DNA from 2 places in the Labrys sp. KB_33_2 genome. Region 2 is predicted to be linked to the other one. Evidence: predicted binding sites of a transcription regulator. Region 2 holds the regulator's gene; the other holds the start of a gene.
The links. The regulator LexA, encoded in region 2, represses DNA repair genes until DNA is damaged. The targets are predictions, from matches to a motif close to TGTTCNNNNTGTGTTCNG.
Positions count from the first base shown of each region.

Region 1: a site for LexA is predicted at 2,251-2,268, ahead of ssb (single-stranded DNA-binding protein). Genes of this name have one in related genera too.

Region 1 covers NZ_JBFREW010000006.1:281,972-290,822, forward strand. The annotation lists gene AB4037_RS13635 (lysine--tRNA ligase) at 1-681, opposite strand, end outside; gene AB4037_RS13640 (MarC family protein) at 838-1,473, shown strand; gene ssb (single-stranded DNA-binding protein) at 1,612-2,103, opposite strand; gene AB4037_RS13650 (hypothetical protein) at 2,523-2,963, shown strand; gene AB4037_RS13655 (hypothetical protein) at 3,227-4,768, opposite strand; gene AB4037_RS13660 (YgdI/YgdR family lipoprotein) at 5,301-5,429, shown strand; partial or broken gene AB4037_RS13665 (IS630 family transposase) at 6,288-7,238, opposite strand; gene AB4037_RS13670 (helix-turn-helix domain-containing protein) at 7,542-7,910, opposite strand; gene AB4037_RS13675 (outer membrane protein) at 8,613-8,851, shown strand, end outside.
Region 2 covers NZ_JBFREW010000010.1:112,926-121,776, reverse strand. The annotation lists gene AB4037_RS18405 (ComEC/Rec2 family competence protein) at 45-2,273, shown strand; gene AB4037_RS18400 (TOBE domain-containing protein) at 2,303-2,509, shown strand; gene AB4037_RS18395 (pentapeptide repeat-containing protein) at 2,613-3,296, opposite strand; gene lexA (transcriptional repressor LexA) at 3,323-4,039, opposite strand; gene AB4037_RS18385 (molybdopterin molybdotransferase MoeA) at 4,152-5,372, opposite strand; gene moaC (cyclic pyranopterin monophosphate synthase MoaC) at 5,369-5,872, opposite strand; gene trpC (indole-3-glycerol phosphate synthase TrpC) at 5,869-6,672, opposite strand; gene trpD (anthranilate phosphoribosyltransferase) at 6,678-7,688, opposite strand; gene AB4037_RS18365 (anthranilate synthase component II) at 7,688-8,302, opposite strand; gene AB4037_RS18360 (hypothetical protein) at 8,387-8,851, opposite strand, start outside.

The DNA.
Region 1 (8,851 bases), on a different contig from region 2:
GACACCGTCCTCGTCGGTGAAGGTGATGGTCCCTGCCTTGGCATTCACGTCCTTGAGCGGCACATAGAGCACCCGCCCGCTGCTCGGAGAGATCGGCAGGAACGGCGAATAGGTCGCCTGCCGCTCCTCGCCGAGGGTCGGCAGCATGACGGCCATGATCTCGTCGTACTTTTCGGCGGCCTTCAGCAGCACGGCATCGAGCTTGCCGGATGTATAGTATTCCGTCGCGCTGGCGAATTCGTAATCGAACCCGAACGTATCGAGGAACCGGCGGAGCATGGCGTTGTTGTGATCGCCGAAGCTCTTGTAAGCGCCGCCAAACGGATTGGGAACACGGGTCAGCGGCATCTGCAAATAAGGCTTGAGCGCTTCGGGATCCGGCACATTGTCCGGGATCTTGCGCATGCCATCCATATCGTCGGAGAAGCAAATCAGCCGGGTCGAGATACGATCTTCCGTCAGCAGGCGAAACGCATTGCGCACCATGGTGGTACGCGCGACCTCGCCGAAGGTGCCGATATGCGGCAGGCCCGAGGGACCGTAGCCGGTCTCGAACAGGATCTCTTTCTTGTCGCCGGCGCGCTTCTGCAGACGGGCAACGAGCTTCCTCGCCTCCTCGAATGGCCAGGCGGCAGAGACATTGGCGGCCGCGACGAGCTCGGCCGGATAGAGATTTGACATGTTCGATCCGATTTCTTTCTGCTGCTTGTGGATGGGAAGCCAAGCGGAGTGCGAAGCGGCTTGATTTTTCTCGACCGCAAGCGGAAGGCACAGCCATATTCAGGCTGGGCCGCAGCGTCAATCTTGGCGCGTGCAAATGATCGGTCGAGGGGCGTGATGACGTCGATTCTGGACTATCTGACCGCCGCTCTCGTCACTTTGCTGGTGGTGGTCGACCCGCCCGGCCTCGGCCCGATCTTCCTGGGCGTCACCCGCGGCATGAACAAGGAGCAGCAGCACTCGGTCGGCTGGCGCGCCAGCGTGATCGGCTTCGGCGTGCTCGCCTTCTTTGCCATCGCCGGGGAACCCTTCCTCAGGCTGCTCGGCATCACCACGCCGGCCTTCCGTATCGCCGGCGGCCTGCTGCTCTTCGCCATCGCCTATGAAATGGTGTTCGACCGCTCCACCATGCGCAAGAACGAGACTGCGGAGACCGCCATCACCAAGGACTTCATCTCCAATGTCGCTGCCTTCCCGCTCGCCATCCCTTTGATTGCCGGTCCCGGCGCCATCACAGCCGTCATGTTGCTATCGGCCCAGACCCATGGCGAGCCGGCCAAATTCGCATCCCTGTTTCTCGTCATCGCCTTCGTGACGGCCTGCTGCTACGTCTCCTTCCGCCTTGCCGGCGTGATCAACAAGCTGCTGGGGATCACCGGCAATGTCGTGCTAACCCGACTTCTCGGCATCGTCCTGTCGGCCCTGGCGGTGCAGTTCATCGTCGATGGCGTCAGGGCGATCGTGACCGGATAAGGGCCCGCACTGCGTTCGACACCATTTCTCCGTCTCGGCAGGGCGATGATCGAGCCTTCGATCGCGCACAAAAGCAAGACGCCGGCCACGAGACGTGACCGGCGCTTCAGGCACCTTGTCGACGGGTCTGTTCCGACGTCAGAACGGGATGTCGTCGTCCATGTCGGCCGAGGAGAACTTGCTCGAACCGGCCGGTGCCGGACGGCGCTCCATCGGGCTCGACGAGCCGAAATCATTGCCCTGATAGTCCCGGGCGCCCTCACCCTGCCCACCGCCGCCGCGCGAGTCCAGCAGTGTCATTTCACCGCGATAGCGCTGCAGCACGATCTCGGTGGAATATTTTTCCACGCCCGAAGCGTCATTGTATTTGCGGGTCTGCAGCTGGCCCTCGAGGTAAACCTTGGCACCCTTCTTCAGATATTGCTCGGCGATGCGTGCCAGCCCCTCGTTGAAGATGACCACGCTGTGCCACTCGGTCTTCTCCTTGCGTTCGCCGGTGGCCTTGTCGCGCCAGCTTTCCGTCGTGGCGATACGCAGGTTGACGACCGGCTCGCCCGAATTGAGCCGCCGCACTTCAGGATCGCGGCCGAGATTACCGACCAGAATGACCTTGTTCACCGAGCCCGACATCGAGGCTTCCTTCCTTCGCTTCACAGCGTGCCGGCCGAACCGCCCTGCACGCCCCATGGCACCCCGAAAGGCGCCTCCATCATTTCTGCTCTAGCATGCTCCCGGCGCCACGCCTGCAAGGGAATTGGCTTCGTGCACAATTAGTTTTGTTCCACATTTGTTCGTGCAATGCAAGCGCCCGCCTTAACGATCCGCTTACCAAACCACCCCAAAGACCACACCATACCGCAGTCTGTCGTTCCGCCTCGAATCATGTGGGAATCTGCGGCATCTGGCCAAGAAAACCTTGCCTTTGCCCGATAACTTGCCCAACAAGCAGGTCGAAAATCAGAACCGCGCTTTCCGTCATCGCTCTTTCGCCACATTGGGCGTGCAGGGGAGCCGCACACTCATTCTTAGTTCCATACGAGGGCAGCAAAATGGCAGGACCAGGACAACAGCGCGAAGCGACCGACGGAGCCAACACGGTAGCGGCTCTGGGTTTGCGGCGCGCCGCTTTGCGCGGCATGCTCGCTTCCCCGATCATCGATGCGGATGACCAGAAGGGGCTGCGCGACGAACTGGTCTCCGAGTTGCGCTCCATCGCCAATTCGATCTCCCGCGCCCCCGCCAAGAACGCCGTCGAGCTCTGCGCCAAGCTGGACGTGCTCGGCGAGGAATATCGTCCCGACGGCGACAGCGGCTCCATCCGCGAGTTGATCGCCTCGATCCGCCGTGACGTCGTCAGCCTGACCGGTCGTCCGGCGGTTCAGGAGCGCGCCTCCTTCCAGACGATCCGCCCGATGCACAATGCGCGCGCCGCCGAACCGACCCAGCAGCCGGCTTCGGCCGAAGCGGCTGGTGAAGCCAAGGCCGACTAAGCCTTTCCTTCGAGGCCGAAATCATCACCCCCGTGGAGCGATCCGCGGGGGTTTTTCTTTGGCTCTCGATCTCTCCCTTTGGCGTTGGCCGCGAGCAAAGCGTGTTCACATGCTAACGCTTGTCCCAACGCTGCGTTCCGGCACGTCTCTACAAGTCCAGGCGATTCCGTCTCGTTGGCGAAAAGCCGTTGGTTCCAAACGAAAGGGGCAGGCTCGCGCCTGCCCCCATTCATTGCATCGACCTTGGGATCGACAATCGCTCCTTATTGAGCGTTGTCGCCCTCGCCTTCATCGTCGCCGCCTTCGTCACCGCCGCCGGCACCAGGTGCGGCTCCACCGCCGTTGCCGGCGCTGAGCACCTGGCCATTGACGCTCACGGCCTTGGTTGCCGCGTCGAAGTCGACGTCCCAGACGGCCTTGCCGTCAGCACCGGTCTTGGCCAGCCCCTTGATCAGGGCGATGCCCATCAGGGCCGATTCCTTGTTGGGAACCTGGGCGTTGTTCACGGCCGCAATGATCTGGTCGAGATTGGTGGCCGAAATCGTCACCTTGCCCTTCTGGCTCGGCATGACGCTCATCTTGCCTTCCGCGCTCACCGCTCCGGCCGGGGCGGTGAAGGTGCTGGGCGCCAGGGTCACATGCGGCTGTCCGGCCATGAAGAGAGCCAGGAATTGCGGCGTCAGTTCGTTGGGGATCGGCGGATCCTTGCTCGCATCGAAATTCTCGATCGCCAGCTTGGCGATGGCCTCGAGGTCGACGCCCTCGAACTTCACGTCGATATTGCCCTCGCCCGGAACCAGCGGAGCCACCCAACCCGGAATGGCCGGGGACTGCGGCAACGCCAAGCCATCATATTTGATGTCAATGCCATAGGAGGCATCCTTGACCGCGCCGGTCATGCCGACGCCGTAGCTCAGGCTTCCGAGCTTGACCGGACCCAACGGCGTCTCGACGGTGACCTCATTCAGCTTGGTCGTGCCGGACAGGTTGTTCCACAGCGGCAGGGCTGCAGTCAGCTTCTGCTTGATCTCGGCCTGCTTGCCGATCAATTCCTTGGGATCCTTGGAATTGGCGGCCATGCCAATGAATTCCAGCACTGTCGTAAGCTGGAGATTGTCGACCTTTCCATCAGAGGCCAGCGACTTGGCCGAAACCTTGATGGTAAGGGGCTTGGTCTTGCCGACGATGTTCTCGACGAAATCGGTGGCCGAGCCGGTGGTGCTGATGTTGACGCCCCCACCACTGCCGGCGGTTCCGGTCAGCTTGGAGGTGATCGCGCCCATGCTCGCGGTCACGGTGCTCTCGGGATCCTCCATGTCCATCGCCATCGAGGCGCAGGTCACTTCATAGGTCGAGAAGGTCGAGATCTTCGGATCGAACACGCCTGCCGACTTGCAAGGCGCCGCAACCTTCATGGCGAAAGGCTTGTCGCCCTGGGTGCCGCTGAAATTGTAGTTGATCGGCGAATCGCTGGTCACCGCGTAGGTGCCGTCCGAATTGGGTGTGGCCAGATAGGTGATCGGATCGAAGCTCGCAGTGACGCCGGCTCCCTTGAGCTGGGCCAGGGTGGAGGCCAGATCAAGCTTCACGGCATAGGCGCTGCCCTGCGGGGTGATGGACAGGATGCCCTTCTCGAAAAGGCCGCTGCCAAACGTCTTGGCCAGGCTGTCTTGCAGTTGCTTGGCGCCATCCGCCGATACGCCCTGCGCAAAGGCGGGAGCGCTCAGCAGCGTCGCGGCCAGTAGCGTGCTCCGAAAGGCCAGCCTGGCGGCGGGACTGCGGCGTTTCATGCGAAGAAGTTGCATGGAGTTTCCTTCAGTGGGTGGGAAGCCGTTTCGCGGCGCACTCTTAACGCAAAATCATGAGGTGCGCACGCTTGGGTCGATGAAAGAGCGGTGGACGTTCAGGACCGGCTGTGAACCGGTACAGCGGCACTAGGCCCCGTCAGGATCGGAAACGAGGTGCCGAAACGCACATGACACATTCAATAGTCTCCGTGACGGGAGCGTTTATCACGCTGCAGGCGAGCCATCCTGATGGCTGTTATGGATCATGGATGGGGCAGCGGACAGTTCCGTGCGTCACAAACCTTCCTGGCTAGAGAATTGCGGCAAGAGCGTCGCGATGGCAGTCGAGCGGCCACCACTACTCAGGGTAGCACCCTAGCACCAGCCTTCAATCGATACATGACAAGAGGTCAAAAAAACGGCAAGAACCGGGATTGCCAGCATGAAACGTTTACGGTTTCGCAGCATTATGCGATGAAAACAAAAGTGCCCTCGGTAATGGTTCGGTGTTAGACCTACATCGCTGCTGTCCGAAAAAATGGAAGCGACAATGACAATTCTCAAGATCCTCACCGCCGTTTTCGTCCTGGCTGGCTTGGCAGCCTGCGCCAGTGACTACGGCCAGGCCGACCGCCGTCCGGCTTACGTCGTCGGCCCGGATACGCCGTTCCCGCGCTGAGCCCGGCACACTGCTCGTGAGCGTTTAGCCCAACACCCGAGCGCCCGAGGTGGCATTTGCGCGGTGTAGCAGGGCATGAGCAGCCTCCATCAGGTTTTAGCCTGCACGAACACCCTGCCATCCGGTGGGGTTTTCTTTTGTCCAGACGTCCACGGGCGCCGATTCGCTACCCTGCTGCCGACTGGCCCGCATTACGGCATCCGTCTCCCGCCCCGCGGATGCACTGGGATGAATTGCCTATTTAAAAGAAATACGGGGAAAGAGAGCGCACTCTCCTTCCCCAAAAAAGTTCTGTTTTCCGTTAAGCTTTCGCGAGATAAGTCTGCGCCTGGACACTAGCCTTGCTATCGTCGCCTGGCAGAAATAACACCCGTAAACTCTTGAACGGCATTGTTAGCATAACGATGCTACATGGAAAATCTAACCTGTCCATAGCCCAAACTCCCTTTAGGAAGTGAGGGTCGAATTATATCGATTTACGCCAGGGCGGGCGCATCATAATACCATAATGCAAATACACCTCTCACGATCAGGCGACGACGATCGGGTGAACAGGGGGCATCACGCCCCCACGATACCGATCGGCCCAAGACAAAGTCAGGGCATGTCGAGCAGATATCTGAATGAAGGGGGGGTGGCGGAGACGCAGCGCCTAAAAATTCTTCTATCGATTTGTTTGTATCGATATATTTTTTATCATTAAACCGCTTCCCTACTTTCTTCCCCACTGAAAACTCGGGTTTTAGGGACGATATGGACTCCAAATTTGTGTGGATTCCCCCTGCCCGCGAATCGGCGACGATGGCAGCCACGCCCGGAATCGAACCGGGATCGGCAGCTTATACCAACCTGCGCTGATCAGAACCCATAGGCCCATTTGCGACGTCCGATGGTCATGATGTGCCAAGGCTGGTCGATGAGCTTGTTCCAGGCCTGGCAGCAATGGTCGACGATATTGTCGTGGGATGTGAAGACGCGGTTGGAGAGCCAGTTTTCGCGCATGAACTGCCAGATGTTCTCGACCCCTCGGGCGACAGCGAAGCGCCTTCGCTTCGCGAAAGCCGGGTTCAGCTCGGGACATTTGGCAGGCAGCGAGATGATGCTGATGTTGCCGGGCATCCCAAGCTTGTTGGTTGTGTGCCAGCCAGCCTGATCCACCAGCACGACCGCGTGAGCGCCGGGCGCGACAGCCAACGATACTTCGGCCAGATGCAGCGACATGGTTTGGGTATTGCAGAAGGGCAGGACCAGGCCGGTGCCCTTGCCCAGTTCAGGGCAGATCGCGCCGAAGATGTAGGCCGATTTGGTCCTCTGATCCTTCGGCGCCGACGGCCGGGTTCCGCGCCGCGCCCAGCGCCGGGTGATCTTGTTCTTCTGACCGACACGCGCTTCGTCCTGATCCGGAGGACGCGCAGCGAAACCATATCTCTACGGGCGCGCCCTTCGGGAGGGTTGCCCTGACCTTTGCCAACTCGGCGGCGAAGCTTCGCCATGGATCGCTGGGATCGGGCCACTTTCCACAATCTCGACCAGCGCCTGGCGCTGGGCATCGTTGAGCCGGGATCGAGGGCCGGAGGCCTTGCCATCCAGGAGGCCGCCCGGGCCATGGTCATTGGACCGAACCACCCAGTCACGCACGATCTGCAAGCCCACGCCGCCGATCCGTGCTGCCGCGCTCCGGCTCCCGCCGTCGTAAATCGCGGCCAAGGCCAGCAGGCGCCGTGCTTGGTTCGCACTTCTCGACGTCCGTGCCAATCGCCGCAACGCCGCTCCGTCATAATCCGCTCGCAAGCCGATCACCAAGCCCATGGTCACCCCCTCCATTCAAGGGCCCATAGATTCAGACTTTCGACTGCTTGGGAATCCCCAACGTGAGTCAGTGGTCACGCAGGCTGGTATAAGTGAAGCTGGCGCAGTTGAAGAAAATGAAACCAGAGACCAAATAGCAAAACAGATGCAGAAGAGCCCCAAAATCCATGCGATAGAGACTATCGCCAGAACAGATCTTTGAATTTGGCTCCCAATATTTTCTCTATAATTAAATATTATCGATGTATTTGCTAAATAACTTTCATATTTTTTCCAAAATAAACATACACATAGAAGTCTATTTTAATATTTACGTCGATCGTATTTGAATTGATCGACGCTTACATTAAGTATTTCGGACAACTTAAGGTATATTGAAAGGGGCAGACCTGTGTCACCGTCTTCAATTCGGGAAATATCGGCGACAGAGACACCCGCCAAACTGGCTAGCTTCTCACGCGAGAGCCCCATATCCTCTCTCATGGACAAAAGAGATCTTTCGGCCGCGTCTTGTGAGCGGGCTCTGGCCGGCGGGGACTTGCTGTCCGACAACTGTTGCCGCTTCAGCGATCTTTGCGTATCTGCTCTCATTCTATAGTAAAGGTCTGATGTTACCGTAAGGGCGCTCTTCGGTGGGCCGCCATCAGTTCCCTTGCCTTTTGATTTTTTCATTCAGAAATCCTCATCAAAGAGGATCCGATAACTGTTCGATAAGATGAATGTTCCCGAAAATGTACAAACGCGACACGACATCACGTGGATACATTGAGGCGATGACACTTTGTGCGCATCGCGAGCGTCACCTAAAGGGAGCAACCGTCCCGGCCGGCGTAACCGGGGACTCCGAGCGGCCAGCCCGCGCCCGGCCGATGTTTGACGTATCTTGAAGGTATGTCGTGCCGTTGCGCTCTACCTAGTGCTGAGTTGGCATCTGGGGAATTTCCCCAGATGCGCGAAGGGAGGACGCCGTCTTGTGATCAACCCCGCTCGCCGTTTCTTAATAGGAGGAAAAAACTGGCCCCATCAGGGCTCTTCGCCTTTGTTATTCCAACTATGCCCACGAACACGGCAAAACATACTATAAATATTGTATTTTTCTCTACGACATAGGAATTTTCAAATATTAATACACATAATTTTTTCGAAATGTTGCCAATTGGCAACAGATTTTACCTCCTCTTAAAGTTATTGATGGGGAGTACTCTCTTGGATTGTAGCCATGCGCAAGCTTCTCTTCGTCGCTTCTGCTCTGGTGTGCCTCTCGGTTCCGGCTATGGCTGCGGATCTCGCGCCAGCAGCCATTGAGCCAACTTCACCGGTAGCGGCGCCCTTCAGTTGGACAGGCTTTTATGCTGGCGTGAACGCGGGTATGCCATGACCAAGTCTGAAGAAGGGTGGCGGCACACCAGCGGAGGCGATGACCCTGACGCTATTGCGCTACGGCAGTCGCTCACCAACCACTCTTACGACCTTGACGGTTTCCTTGGCGGCGCTCAGATCGGCTACAATTGGCAGCAAGGGCATTTCGTAGTCGGTGCAGAAGCTGATGCCGACTTCTACCAGAAATCATTCTCCAAAACCCGCAGCCTTCTCCCCAATTTCCCTAGCAATTC
Region 2 (8,851 bases):
GCGCGCGGGTTGGTGTCCTCGGTGGAAGGCCGGGACAGCTGGGATTGGCGTTGCCCGGCGGCATGCTGTTCGGGCAGGGGCTGCAAAGGCTGGTGTCCTGGCTGGCGACCGGGCTTGCGGCGGAGATGGCGGCCTTCGAGCTTGCTCTCGTCGTTCCGGTCTTTCTGGGCCTGGGTGTCATCGCTTATTTTGCCGCACCGGAAGAGCCTGGTCTTGTCGTTCCCGCATTCCTTACTGTAGGGACGGCCTGCCTTGCCTATGGCTTGCGGGGGCGTTGGTGGTTGCATGTCGGCCTGATCAGCCTGACGGCGGTGGGAGCGGGCTTTTGCTCTGCCAAGCTGCGTACGATGAGCGTCGCCGCGCCACAGCTTTCGCGTTCGATGGCGGGAACCGTTACAGGCCTCGTCCTTTCGGTAGAGCCGCGCCTGGGTGGCAGTGCGCGCATCGTCATCAGGCCGGTCTCGGTGGAGAAGCTGGAGCCTGCTGCGATGCCGGCCCGCATCCGACTTACGGTCCGCAAGGGCGGCGAAATCCGGGCTGGCGACAGCATCAGCCTCAAAGCAGTCATGAGACCGCCTCCGCCTCCTGCCTTGCCCGGCGGTTACGACTTCGCACGCGATGCCTTCTTCGATGGCATTGGCGGCGTTGGTTTTGCAGCGGGCAAGATTGCACCTGCGGCCAGCCCCGTCGAGGCGAGCTGGGCGGAATCTTTCAATATCTGGATCGATCGCCAGCGCAACGATCTGACCCGGCGGATCGTCGAGACGATACAAGGCGAGAATGGCGCCATCGCGGCTTCGCAGGTCACCGGCAAACGCGGCCAGATTCCCGGCGACGCCAATGAAGCCTTGCGGGCTTCCGGGCTCTATCATGTCGTTTCGATCTCGGGTCTCCATATGGCGCTATTCGCGGGCGGCCTGTTCGGCCTCATCCGCGCTGTCCTGGCGTTGTCGCGCCGGATCGTGCTCTATCGGGGCACCAAGGAACTCGCTGCGCTGCTCTCGCTGCTGCCGGCCGCTGCCTACACACTGTTTTCTGGCGCCGAAGTCGCGACGGTCCGCTCCTTCCTGATGACGGCCATCGTACTGCTGGCCGTGGCGCTGGGACGCAATGCCATTACCCGCCGCAACGTCGCCCTGGCCGCGAGCTTCGTGCTGCTGACCACGCCGGAACAGCTCCTGGGGCCGAGCTTCCAGATGTCTTTCGCCGCGGTGGCGATGCTGGTGATCGCACATGAGCAATGGAGCCGGCGGAAGCGAGAGAAATCTGCTATGGCGTGGGAAAGGGCCATTGGTGGCGCTGTGACCTTGGTACTTGCCATGATGCTGACCACGATCGTCGCCTCGTTCGCCACGGCGCCATTCTCAGCCTTTCATTTCCATCGTATCACGCTGCAGTCGCTGGCCTCGAACCTTGTCGCGACGCCGATCGTCTCCTTCCTGATCATGCCGCTCGCCATGCTGGCCGTGGTCGCCGAGCCGTTTGGCTATGGCGCTCCATTCTGGCAGGCGATGGGCTGGGCTGTCGGGTTGTTCATGCACGTGGCTCGTTCGGTTGCGACTTGGCCTGGCTCCGATCTCGTGCTGCCGCAGTTCTCCGCCGCGGCGCTCGGATTGTTCGCTCTGACGCTGGTCCTGCTGACCATTCTGCGCACGCGTCTTGCTCTGCTGGCCCTATTGCCCTTGGGCGGGGGCATTGCCCTGGCCGCGACAGCGCCGCTGCCGGTAGCTCTGTTCGGCGCCAATGGCTATGCCGCCCTTGTTCGCAAGGGCGATCAACTGACCGTGCTGGCGCAGCGATCCGATGCTTTTACGGTTCAGCAATGGCTGCTGGCCATGGGCGATCGGCGCAAGCCGGAGGATCCAACCCTTGCCGCACAGCGCCTATGTGACAGAGAAGGGTGTTCCGCGCCCATCGAAGGAGGCGGGATCTTCATGCTCGACAAGACCAGCAACGCCGCCGAAGAGGACTGTGGACGCGTCAGCGTCCTGGCGGGACCGGTTCCGATCGGTGCTCGCTGTGCCGCCGCTGGAGTTGTGATGGACCGCGAGTTGATTCGCGCGGTCGGCTCGATAGCACTTTATGTAGAGCCGTCGGCGAGCGGTGATATCAGCCCGCGCTGGCGTCTCGTCATGGCCCGCCATCCCCAAGCGTCCCGTCCATGGGCACCGGGCCGGGTGATTGTGCCGCCGAAACCTCTGCCCCAGGCGGCAGGGCAGGCCCCAGCGACGGATACGCCTATGGACAGCGTCACCGCAGAAACCGATAACTGACGCAAGATTCTCACAAAAAAGGACGGACCATGAAAATCAGCGCCCGCAACCAGATCAAGGGCACGATCAAGAGCGTGACGAAGGGGCAGACCACCTCCCATATCCAGCTCGAGGTCAACGGAACCATCATCACCGCTTCGATCACCAACGAGGCCGTCGATGATCTCCAGCTCAAGCCCGGCCAGAACGCCTATGCCGTGATCAAGGCCTCCGACGTCATGATCGCGGTCGACTGATCGGCGCTGTCAGCCAGGCCGGGTCTTCGGACAGATGGTAGTTCGAAGACACCCGGGGCTACCCGACCATCAAGCGGATTTGCCTGCGAACTCCAGACCTTCTTCAGGCGATCCGCAAGCCTAGCTCGGCCAGCAATTGGCCGGTCTGGTTTTTCGAGATCGTGGCGCCCTTGAAATAACGGGCGTCACCAAGCTTCAAGCCGCCGAGATCGGCACTGCGTAGATCCGCTCCTTCGAAACGGGCATCGACCAGATTGGCATCGCGCAGGCTGCACTCTTCGAAGATGACATCGCGGAAATCGCATTGGCGCAGATCGGCCTGGGTGAAGTCGAGGCGGCGTAGCGTGGACTTACGAAAGGAAAAGGCCGGCAGTTTCGCCGACATAAGCAAGACCTCCTCGAAAACGAGCCCGAATGCGGCGATTTCCGAGAGATCCGCGCCTGTCAGTTTGCAGCCGGTAAAAACCGTCGAGGCCGCTTTGGCGCGTCGAAAGCTGGCATTGCTGTAGTTACCCGTGCGGAATGCAGCATCTTCGAGGTCGGTGCCACGGAAATCGGCACCGCCTGCCTTGCAATTGCGCCATAGTGTATTCGCGAGCTTGGCGCCGACCAGCTTGGCATTTTTGAGAATGCAACGCTCGAACGACCAGTGGGACAGGTCGAGACGCGAAAGATCGCATTCCTCCAGTTCACAATCGACAAGGCAATACGGCGCGCGCTCCTTGAGCAACCGCTCGACGTCACGTCGTTCCAGAGCGCGGCCGCTGACTGTATGAAGGCCAGTCATTGCAAGCGAACCAAATTCGCATGCTCTCAATATCGGCGGAACAGGCCCACCAATTTACCCTGGATCTGTACCCTGTCCGGGCCAAAAATACGGGTTTCGTAAGCCGGATTGGCCGCCTCCAGCGCAATGGAGGCGCCGCGCTTGCGCAAGCGCTTCAGCGTGGCTTCCTCATCGTCGATCAGGGCTACCACGATATCGCCGGTATCGGCATGGTCCTGGCGGCGGATCAGCACGGTGTCATTGTCGAAGATACCAGCTTCGATCATTGAATCACCGCGCACTTCCAGGGCGAAATGATCACCTGAGGACAGCATTTCCGGCGTAACGCTGATGGTGTGGCTCTTGGTCTGGATGGCGGAGACCGGCGTACCGGCGGCGATGCGTCCCATCACCGGGACCAGAACCGGCCGGCCGACATCCTCGTCCATTTCCGGCCTGACGGGGCGGACCTTGCCGAGATTGCCCTCGATCACGTTGGGGCGGAAGCCCCGCTGTGAAGAGGCCAGCGACAGGCCGCCTGGCACGGCGGATTCGGGCAGGCGTACCACTTCGAGCGCGCGTGCCCGGTTTGGCAGGCGCCGGATGAAGCCGCGCTCCTCCAGAGCCATGATCAGGCGGTGGATGCCGGACTTGGAGCGCAGGTCCAGCGCCTCCTTCATTTCATCGAAGGAGGGGGGCACGCCCTGTTCCTTCAGGCGCTCATGAATGAACCGAAGCAATTCGTGTTGTTTCTTGGTCAGCATGGCTTTCCCGTCGTGGCGGCCGCGAATCACGGTGAAGGTGTAAACAAAACAAGAACAGTGCTACATGTTCCTACTGTGTTCTGCAACTGTGAAGTTCAGGTTAAGGGTAGCGTCAATAGCCGGCCGCACGAAGATCGATGATCTCGCAGATATCGCCTGGTTTTGCTTCCGGCGCAAAGGGCGGCCGGACAACCAGACAGTCGGCATGCTGCATCACACTCACCAGCGACGAATCCTGCAGCTCCAGCGGTTCCACCTTGAGGATGTCTAACGTATCGTCAAGCACGAAGCGGGCACGGATATAGTCTTCACGAACGTCGTTGGCTGGCCAAGCGCTGGCGAAGACGGCCTTGCGGCGGGACAGACCCGCATCGGCCCGCCCCAGCAACGTACGCAACAGGGGTACCAGGAAGAGGACGCCGCAGACCACCGAGGATACCGGATTGCCGGGTAGGCCGAGGATATGCATTGAGCCGAGCCGCCCGTGCAGCAGGGGCTTGCCCGGGCGCATGGCGATCTTCCAGAAGCCGAGCCGCATGCCTTCGCGGGTGAGCGCGGTCTGGATCAGATCGTGATCGCCGACCGAAGCACCGCCGATAGTGACGAGCACATCCGCCTTCTCGGTACGAGCCCGCCGAATGGCCGCTTCCAGGGCCGGGAAGTCGTCGCTGGCGATGCCGAGGTCGAGTACTTCGCCCCCCTCGGCCTCGACCAGTGCCCGAATGGCGAAATTGTTGGAGGCGACGATCTGATTCTCGCCGATGGCTTGACCGGGCAGTACCAATTCATCGCCGGTCGCGAGAATAGCAACTTTGGGGCGGCGGCGGACCGACAGGGCAGGATGATTCATGGCCGCGGCAAGCGCTATGTCGCGGGGACCGATGACGGTGCCTGATGTCAAAGCCTCCCGTCCTTCGGCAAAGTCCAGGCCACGGGCCCGGATATGCTGGCCGAGCCTGGCCGCCGCCTCCACGATGACGCGATTGCCCTCGCGGCTCGTGTGCTCCTGGATAACCACTGTGTCGGCGCCATCCGGCACGGGCGCACCCGTGAAGATGCGAACGGCCTGGTTTTCGCCAACTCTTCCGGCATAGCCGTGCCCAGCCGCCGATTCTCCGATCAATTCGAGGCTGGCACCTTCCTTGGCATCTGCCGCTCGCACCGCATAGCCGTCCATGGCCGAGGCGTTGAAGCCGGGCTGGGTCCTCAGCGCCGTGATGGCCGAAGCGAGAACACGTCCGCGCGTGGCATGCAGCGATATTGTTTCGGTTGGAAGCGGGGCTACGCCGGCAACCACCTTGGCCAGTGCGTCCGCGACGGGAAGCAGGCTCATCGATTTTCCTCCGCATGCCAATCGCCGGATTTGCCGCCGGATTTCTCCACGAGCCTGATCGCCTCGATGCGCATGCCCCGATCGACGGCCTTGACCATGTCATAGATGGTCAGGCAGGCCACGGAGACTGCGGTAAGTGCTTCCATCTCCACGCCGGTCTGGCCGGCAACTTTGGCCGTCGCCCGCACGGTCAGACCCGGCAGAGCGGTGTCGGGCTCGATTTCGACGGCAACCTTGCTGAGAAGCAGCGGATGGCAAAGTGGAATCAGCTCATGCGTCTTCTTGGCTGCCATGATGCCGGCGATGCGGGCCGTGGCGCGGACATCGCCTTTCTTGGCATCGCCGGACAACACGAGGTCGAGCGTTTCACGCTGCATCACCACGCGCCCTTCAGCGATCGCGGTGCGGCTGGTCACGGCCTTTTGCGAGACGTCGACCATATTCGCCTCGCCGGAGGCGTCGAGATGGGTAAGGCCGCGTTTCGTGCGCTGCTGGCTCATGCCGCGCCGTCCAGGGCCAGCAAGGCGCGGGTGGCGGCAGTGACGTCGGCCTGGCGCATCAGGCTTTCGCCGACCAGGAAGGTGTTGACCCCGACCCGCTGCAGGCGGCCGACGTCGGCTGGCGAGAAGATGCCACTCTCACCGACGAGCAGGCGGTCGCTCGGCACTAGCGGCGCCAGAGTCTCCGTGGTTTCCAGGCGGGTGACGAAGTCGTTGAGATCGCGATTGTTGATGCCGATCATGCCGACATCGAGCATGAGAGAGCGCTCGAGTTCGTCGTGGTTGTGGATTTCGCACAGAACGTCGAGTGACCAGTCCTTGGCCGCTGCGATCAGGGCCCGCGCTTCGGCATCGGTGACGCTGGCCATGATCACCAGAATGCAATCGGCGCCCCAGGCTCTGGCTTCCACCACCTGATAGGGATCGTAGAGGAAGTCCTTGCGCAGGGCGGGCAGCGATACCGCTGTGCGCGCTGCGGTAAGGAAGTCGGGCCGTCCCTGGAAGGAGGGCTCGTCGGTCAGCACGGAAAGACAGGCAGCGCCGCCGGCCTCATAGGCGCGGGCGAGCGCCGGAGGGTCGAAATCGGCGCGGATCAAGCCCTTGGAGGGGCTGGCCTTCTTGATCTCGGCAATCAGGGCGGTGTGGCCGGCGTCGAGCTTGGCCTGTAGAGCCCTCTGGAAGCCGCGTACGGGACCGGCCTGCTCTGCCAGCTTGATCAATTCAGGCAACGGGCATGCCACCTTCGCCGCCTCGATCTCGCGACGTTTATAGGCTTCGATCTTTTGCAGAATGGTGGCCATGGCACTCACGCGTTTGAAACTTCAACCAAACGGTTGAGTGTTGCTAGGGCCTTGCCCTTGTCGACGGATTCGCGGGCGAGGGCTACGCCATCCCCAAGGGTCGGCACCCGCCCCGCCACGAGCAGGGCAGCACCGGCATTCAAGAGGGCGATGTCGCGGTAGGGCGTCTTCTCGCCTTCGAGTACGGCCCGCAGCGCCACCGCGTTGTGGGCAGCATCGCCGCCCTTGAGATCATCGGGTGCTGCCACGCGCAGGCCGACTTCCTGCGGCGTGATGACGCCGTGGCTGATCTGGCCGTTCTCCAGCGAGACGATCTCGGTGGGCCCGGTTGTGGTGATCTCGTCGAGCCCGTCGCTACCATGTACGGCGATGATGCGCGTGGAACCCAGCGTCTTGAGCACTTCCACCATGGGCTGCAGCCACTGGCGGGCATAGACGCCGAGCAGCTGCCGCTTGACGCCGGCGGGATTGGAGAGCGGCCCCAGCAAATTGAAGATCGTCCGCGTGCCGAGTTCGACGCGGGTGGGGCCGACATGCCTCATGGCGCCGTGGTGAGCGGGGGCGAACATGAATCCGACGCCGGCCAGGCTGATGCAGCGTGCAATATCTTCCGGCCTCAGCTCGATATTGACCCCAAGCGCTGTCAATACGTCGGCGGCGCCGGATTTGGAGGAGAGGGCGCGATTGCCATGCTTGGCGACCTTCACGCCCGCGCCTGCGACGATCAGGGAGGCGGCGGTCGAGACGTTGTAGGAACCGGAGGCATCTCCGCCCGTGCCGACGATATCGACGGCGTCCTCGGGGGCTTCCACCGTCAGCATCTTGGCGCGCATGGCGGTGACGGCGCCGGCCATCTCGTCAGGCGTTTCCCCGCGTACTCTCAGCGCCATCAGGAAGCCGCCGATCTGAGAGGGGGTGGCCTGGCCGGACAAGAGCAGGTCGAAGGCTTCAGCCGCCTCTTCCCGGGAGAGCGAACCGGCGGCGGCCTTGCCGATATAGGGCTTGAAACCGTCCATCATGCATGCTCGCTTTCTTGAGCTCTATTCTTGGCGTTCCATTCCGCCGCCAGCTCCAGGAAGTTCTGGAGGATGCGGTGGCCATGATCGGACATGATCGATTCCGGATGGAACTGAACGCCATGCAGCGGCGCACTCTTGTGCTGCAGGCCCATGATGACGCCGTCGTCGGTCTCAGCGGTGATTTCGAGATCCGTTGGCAGGGTGTCGCGCTTGACCACCAGCGAGTGATAGCGCGTGCCCATGAAGGGGCCGTTCAAGCCCCGGAAAACGCCGCGGCCACGATGGTCGATCGAGGAGATCTTGCCATGCATGGGGATGGCGAGGCGCACGATGTCGCCGCCGAAAACCTGGCCGATCGCCTGATGGCCGAGGCAGACGCCGAAAAGCGGGATGCGATCCCTGGCTTTCTCGATCAAATCGCAGCAGATGCCGGCCTCGGTGGGCGTACAGGGGCCGGGCGAGAGCACGATCGCATCGGGCGCCGCGGCGATGACCTCGTCGACGCTGACCTTGTCGTTGCGATGAACCGTGACGGTGCAACCCAGCTGGCCGAGATAATGCCAGAGGTTCCAGGTGAAGCTGTCATAATTGTCGATCAGCGTCACGGTCATGGAACGGTCTGTCGTCACGGCTCTTGCCTCCTTTGAAGCCATCACGACTAGGCGTGCGGAGGCAGCGGGTCAAGCGCTTCGGTTTTAGGAAGTGCCGGGAGTAGGCGGAGCCGCCATCAGGCGTCGGCGTATGCCGTGTTTCTTGCCATAGGCGCAGGCAAAGATCTCCAGCAGGACGAAGAGCGCGAGATTTCGGCCCACGATGGGCTCGAAATAGTCCGAGGCCAAGGTCATGCGAGAAGCGATCATCTGCACGGTGTTCCCGAACAGTTCCAACCTCTCCAAACCATAGGGCAAGAGTGCGCCCAGGCCCGCGAAGACGGCCATGTAGATAAGTGAGGCGAGCGAGGAGATTAGCCAGATGCCGAAACCGTAGTCGGCATAGGGTGCCGAGCGCTCGCTCTCGAACAGCCAATGGAAGAAGAAGATGCCATAGGCAGCGCCCAGGGCAGGCAGGGCAATCGCCAGCATCAGGGCGACGGCCTGCATGCCGCCCGGATAGAGGTAGAGATAGAAATCGGCGAACAGCACGACATAGGCGGCCCCGAA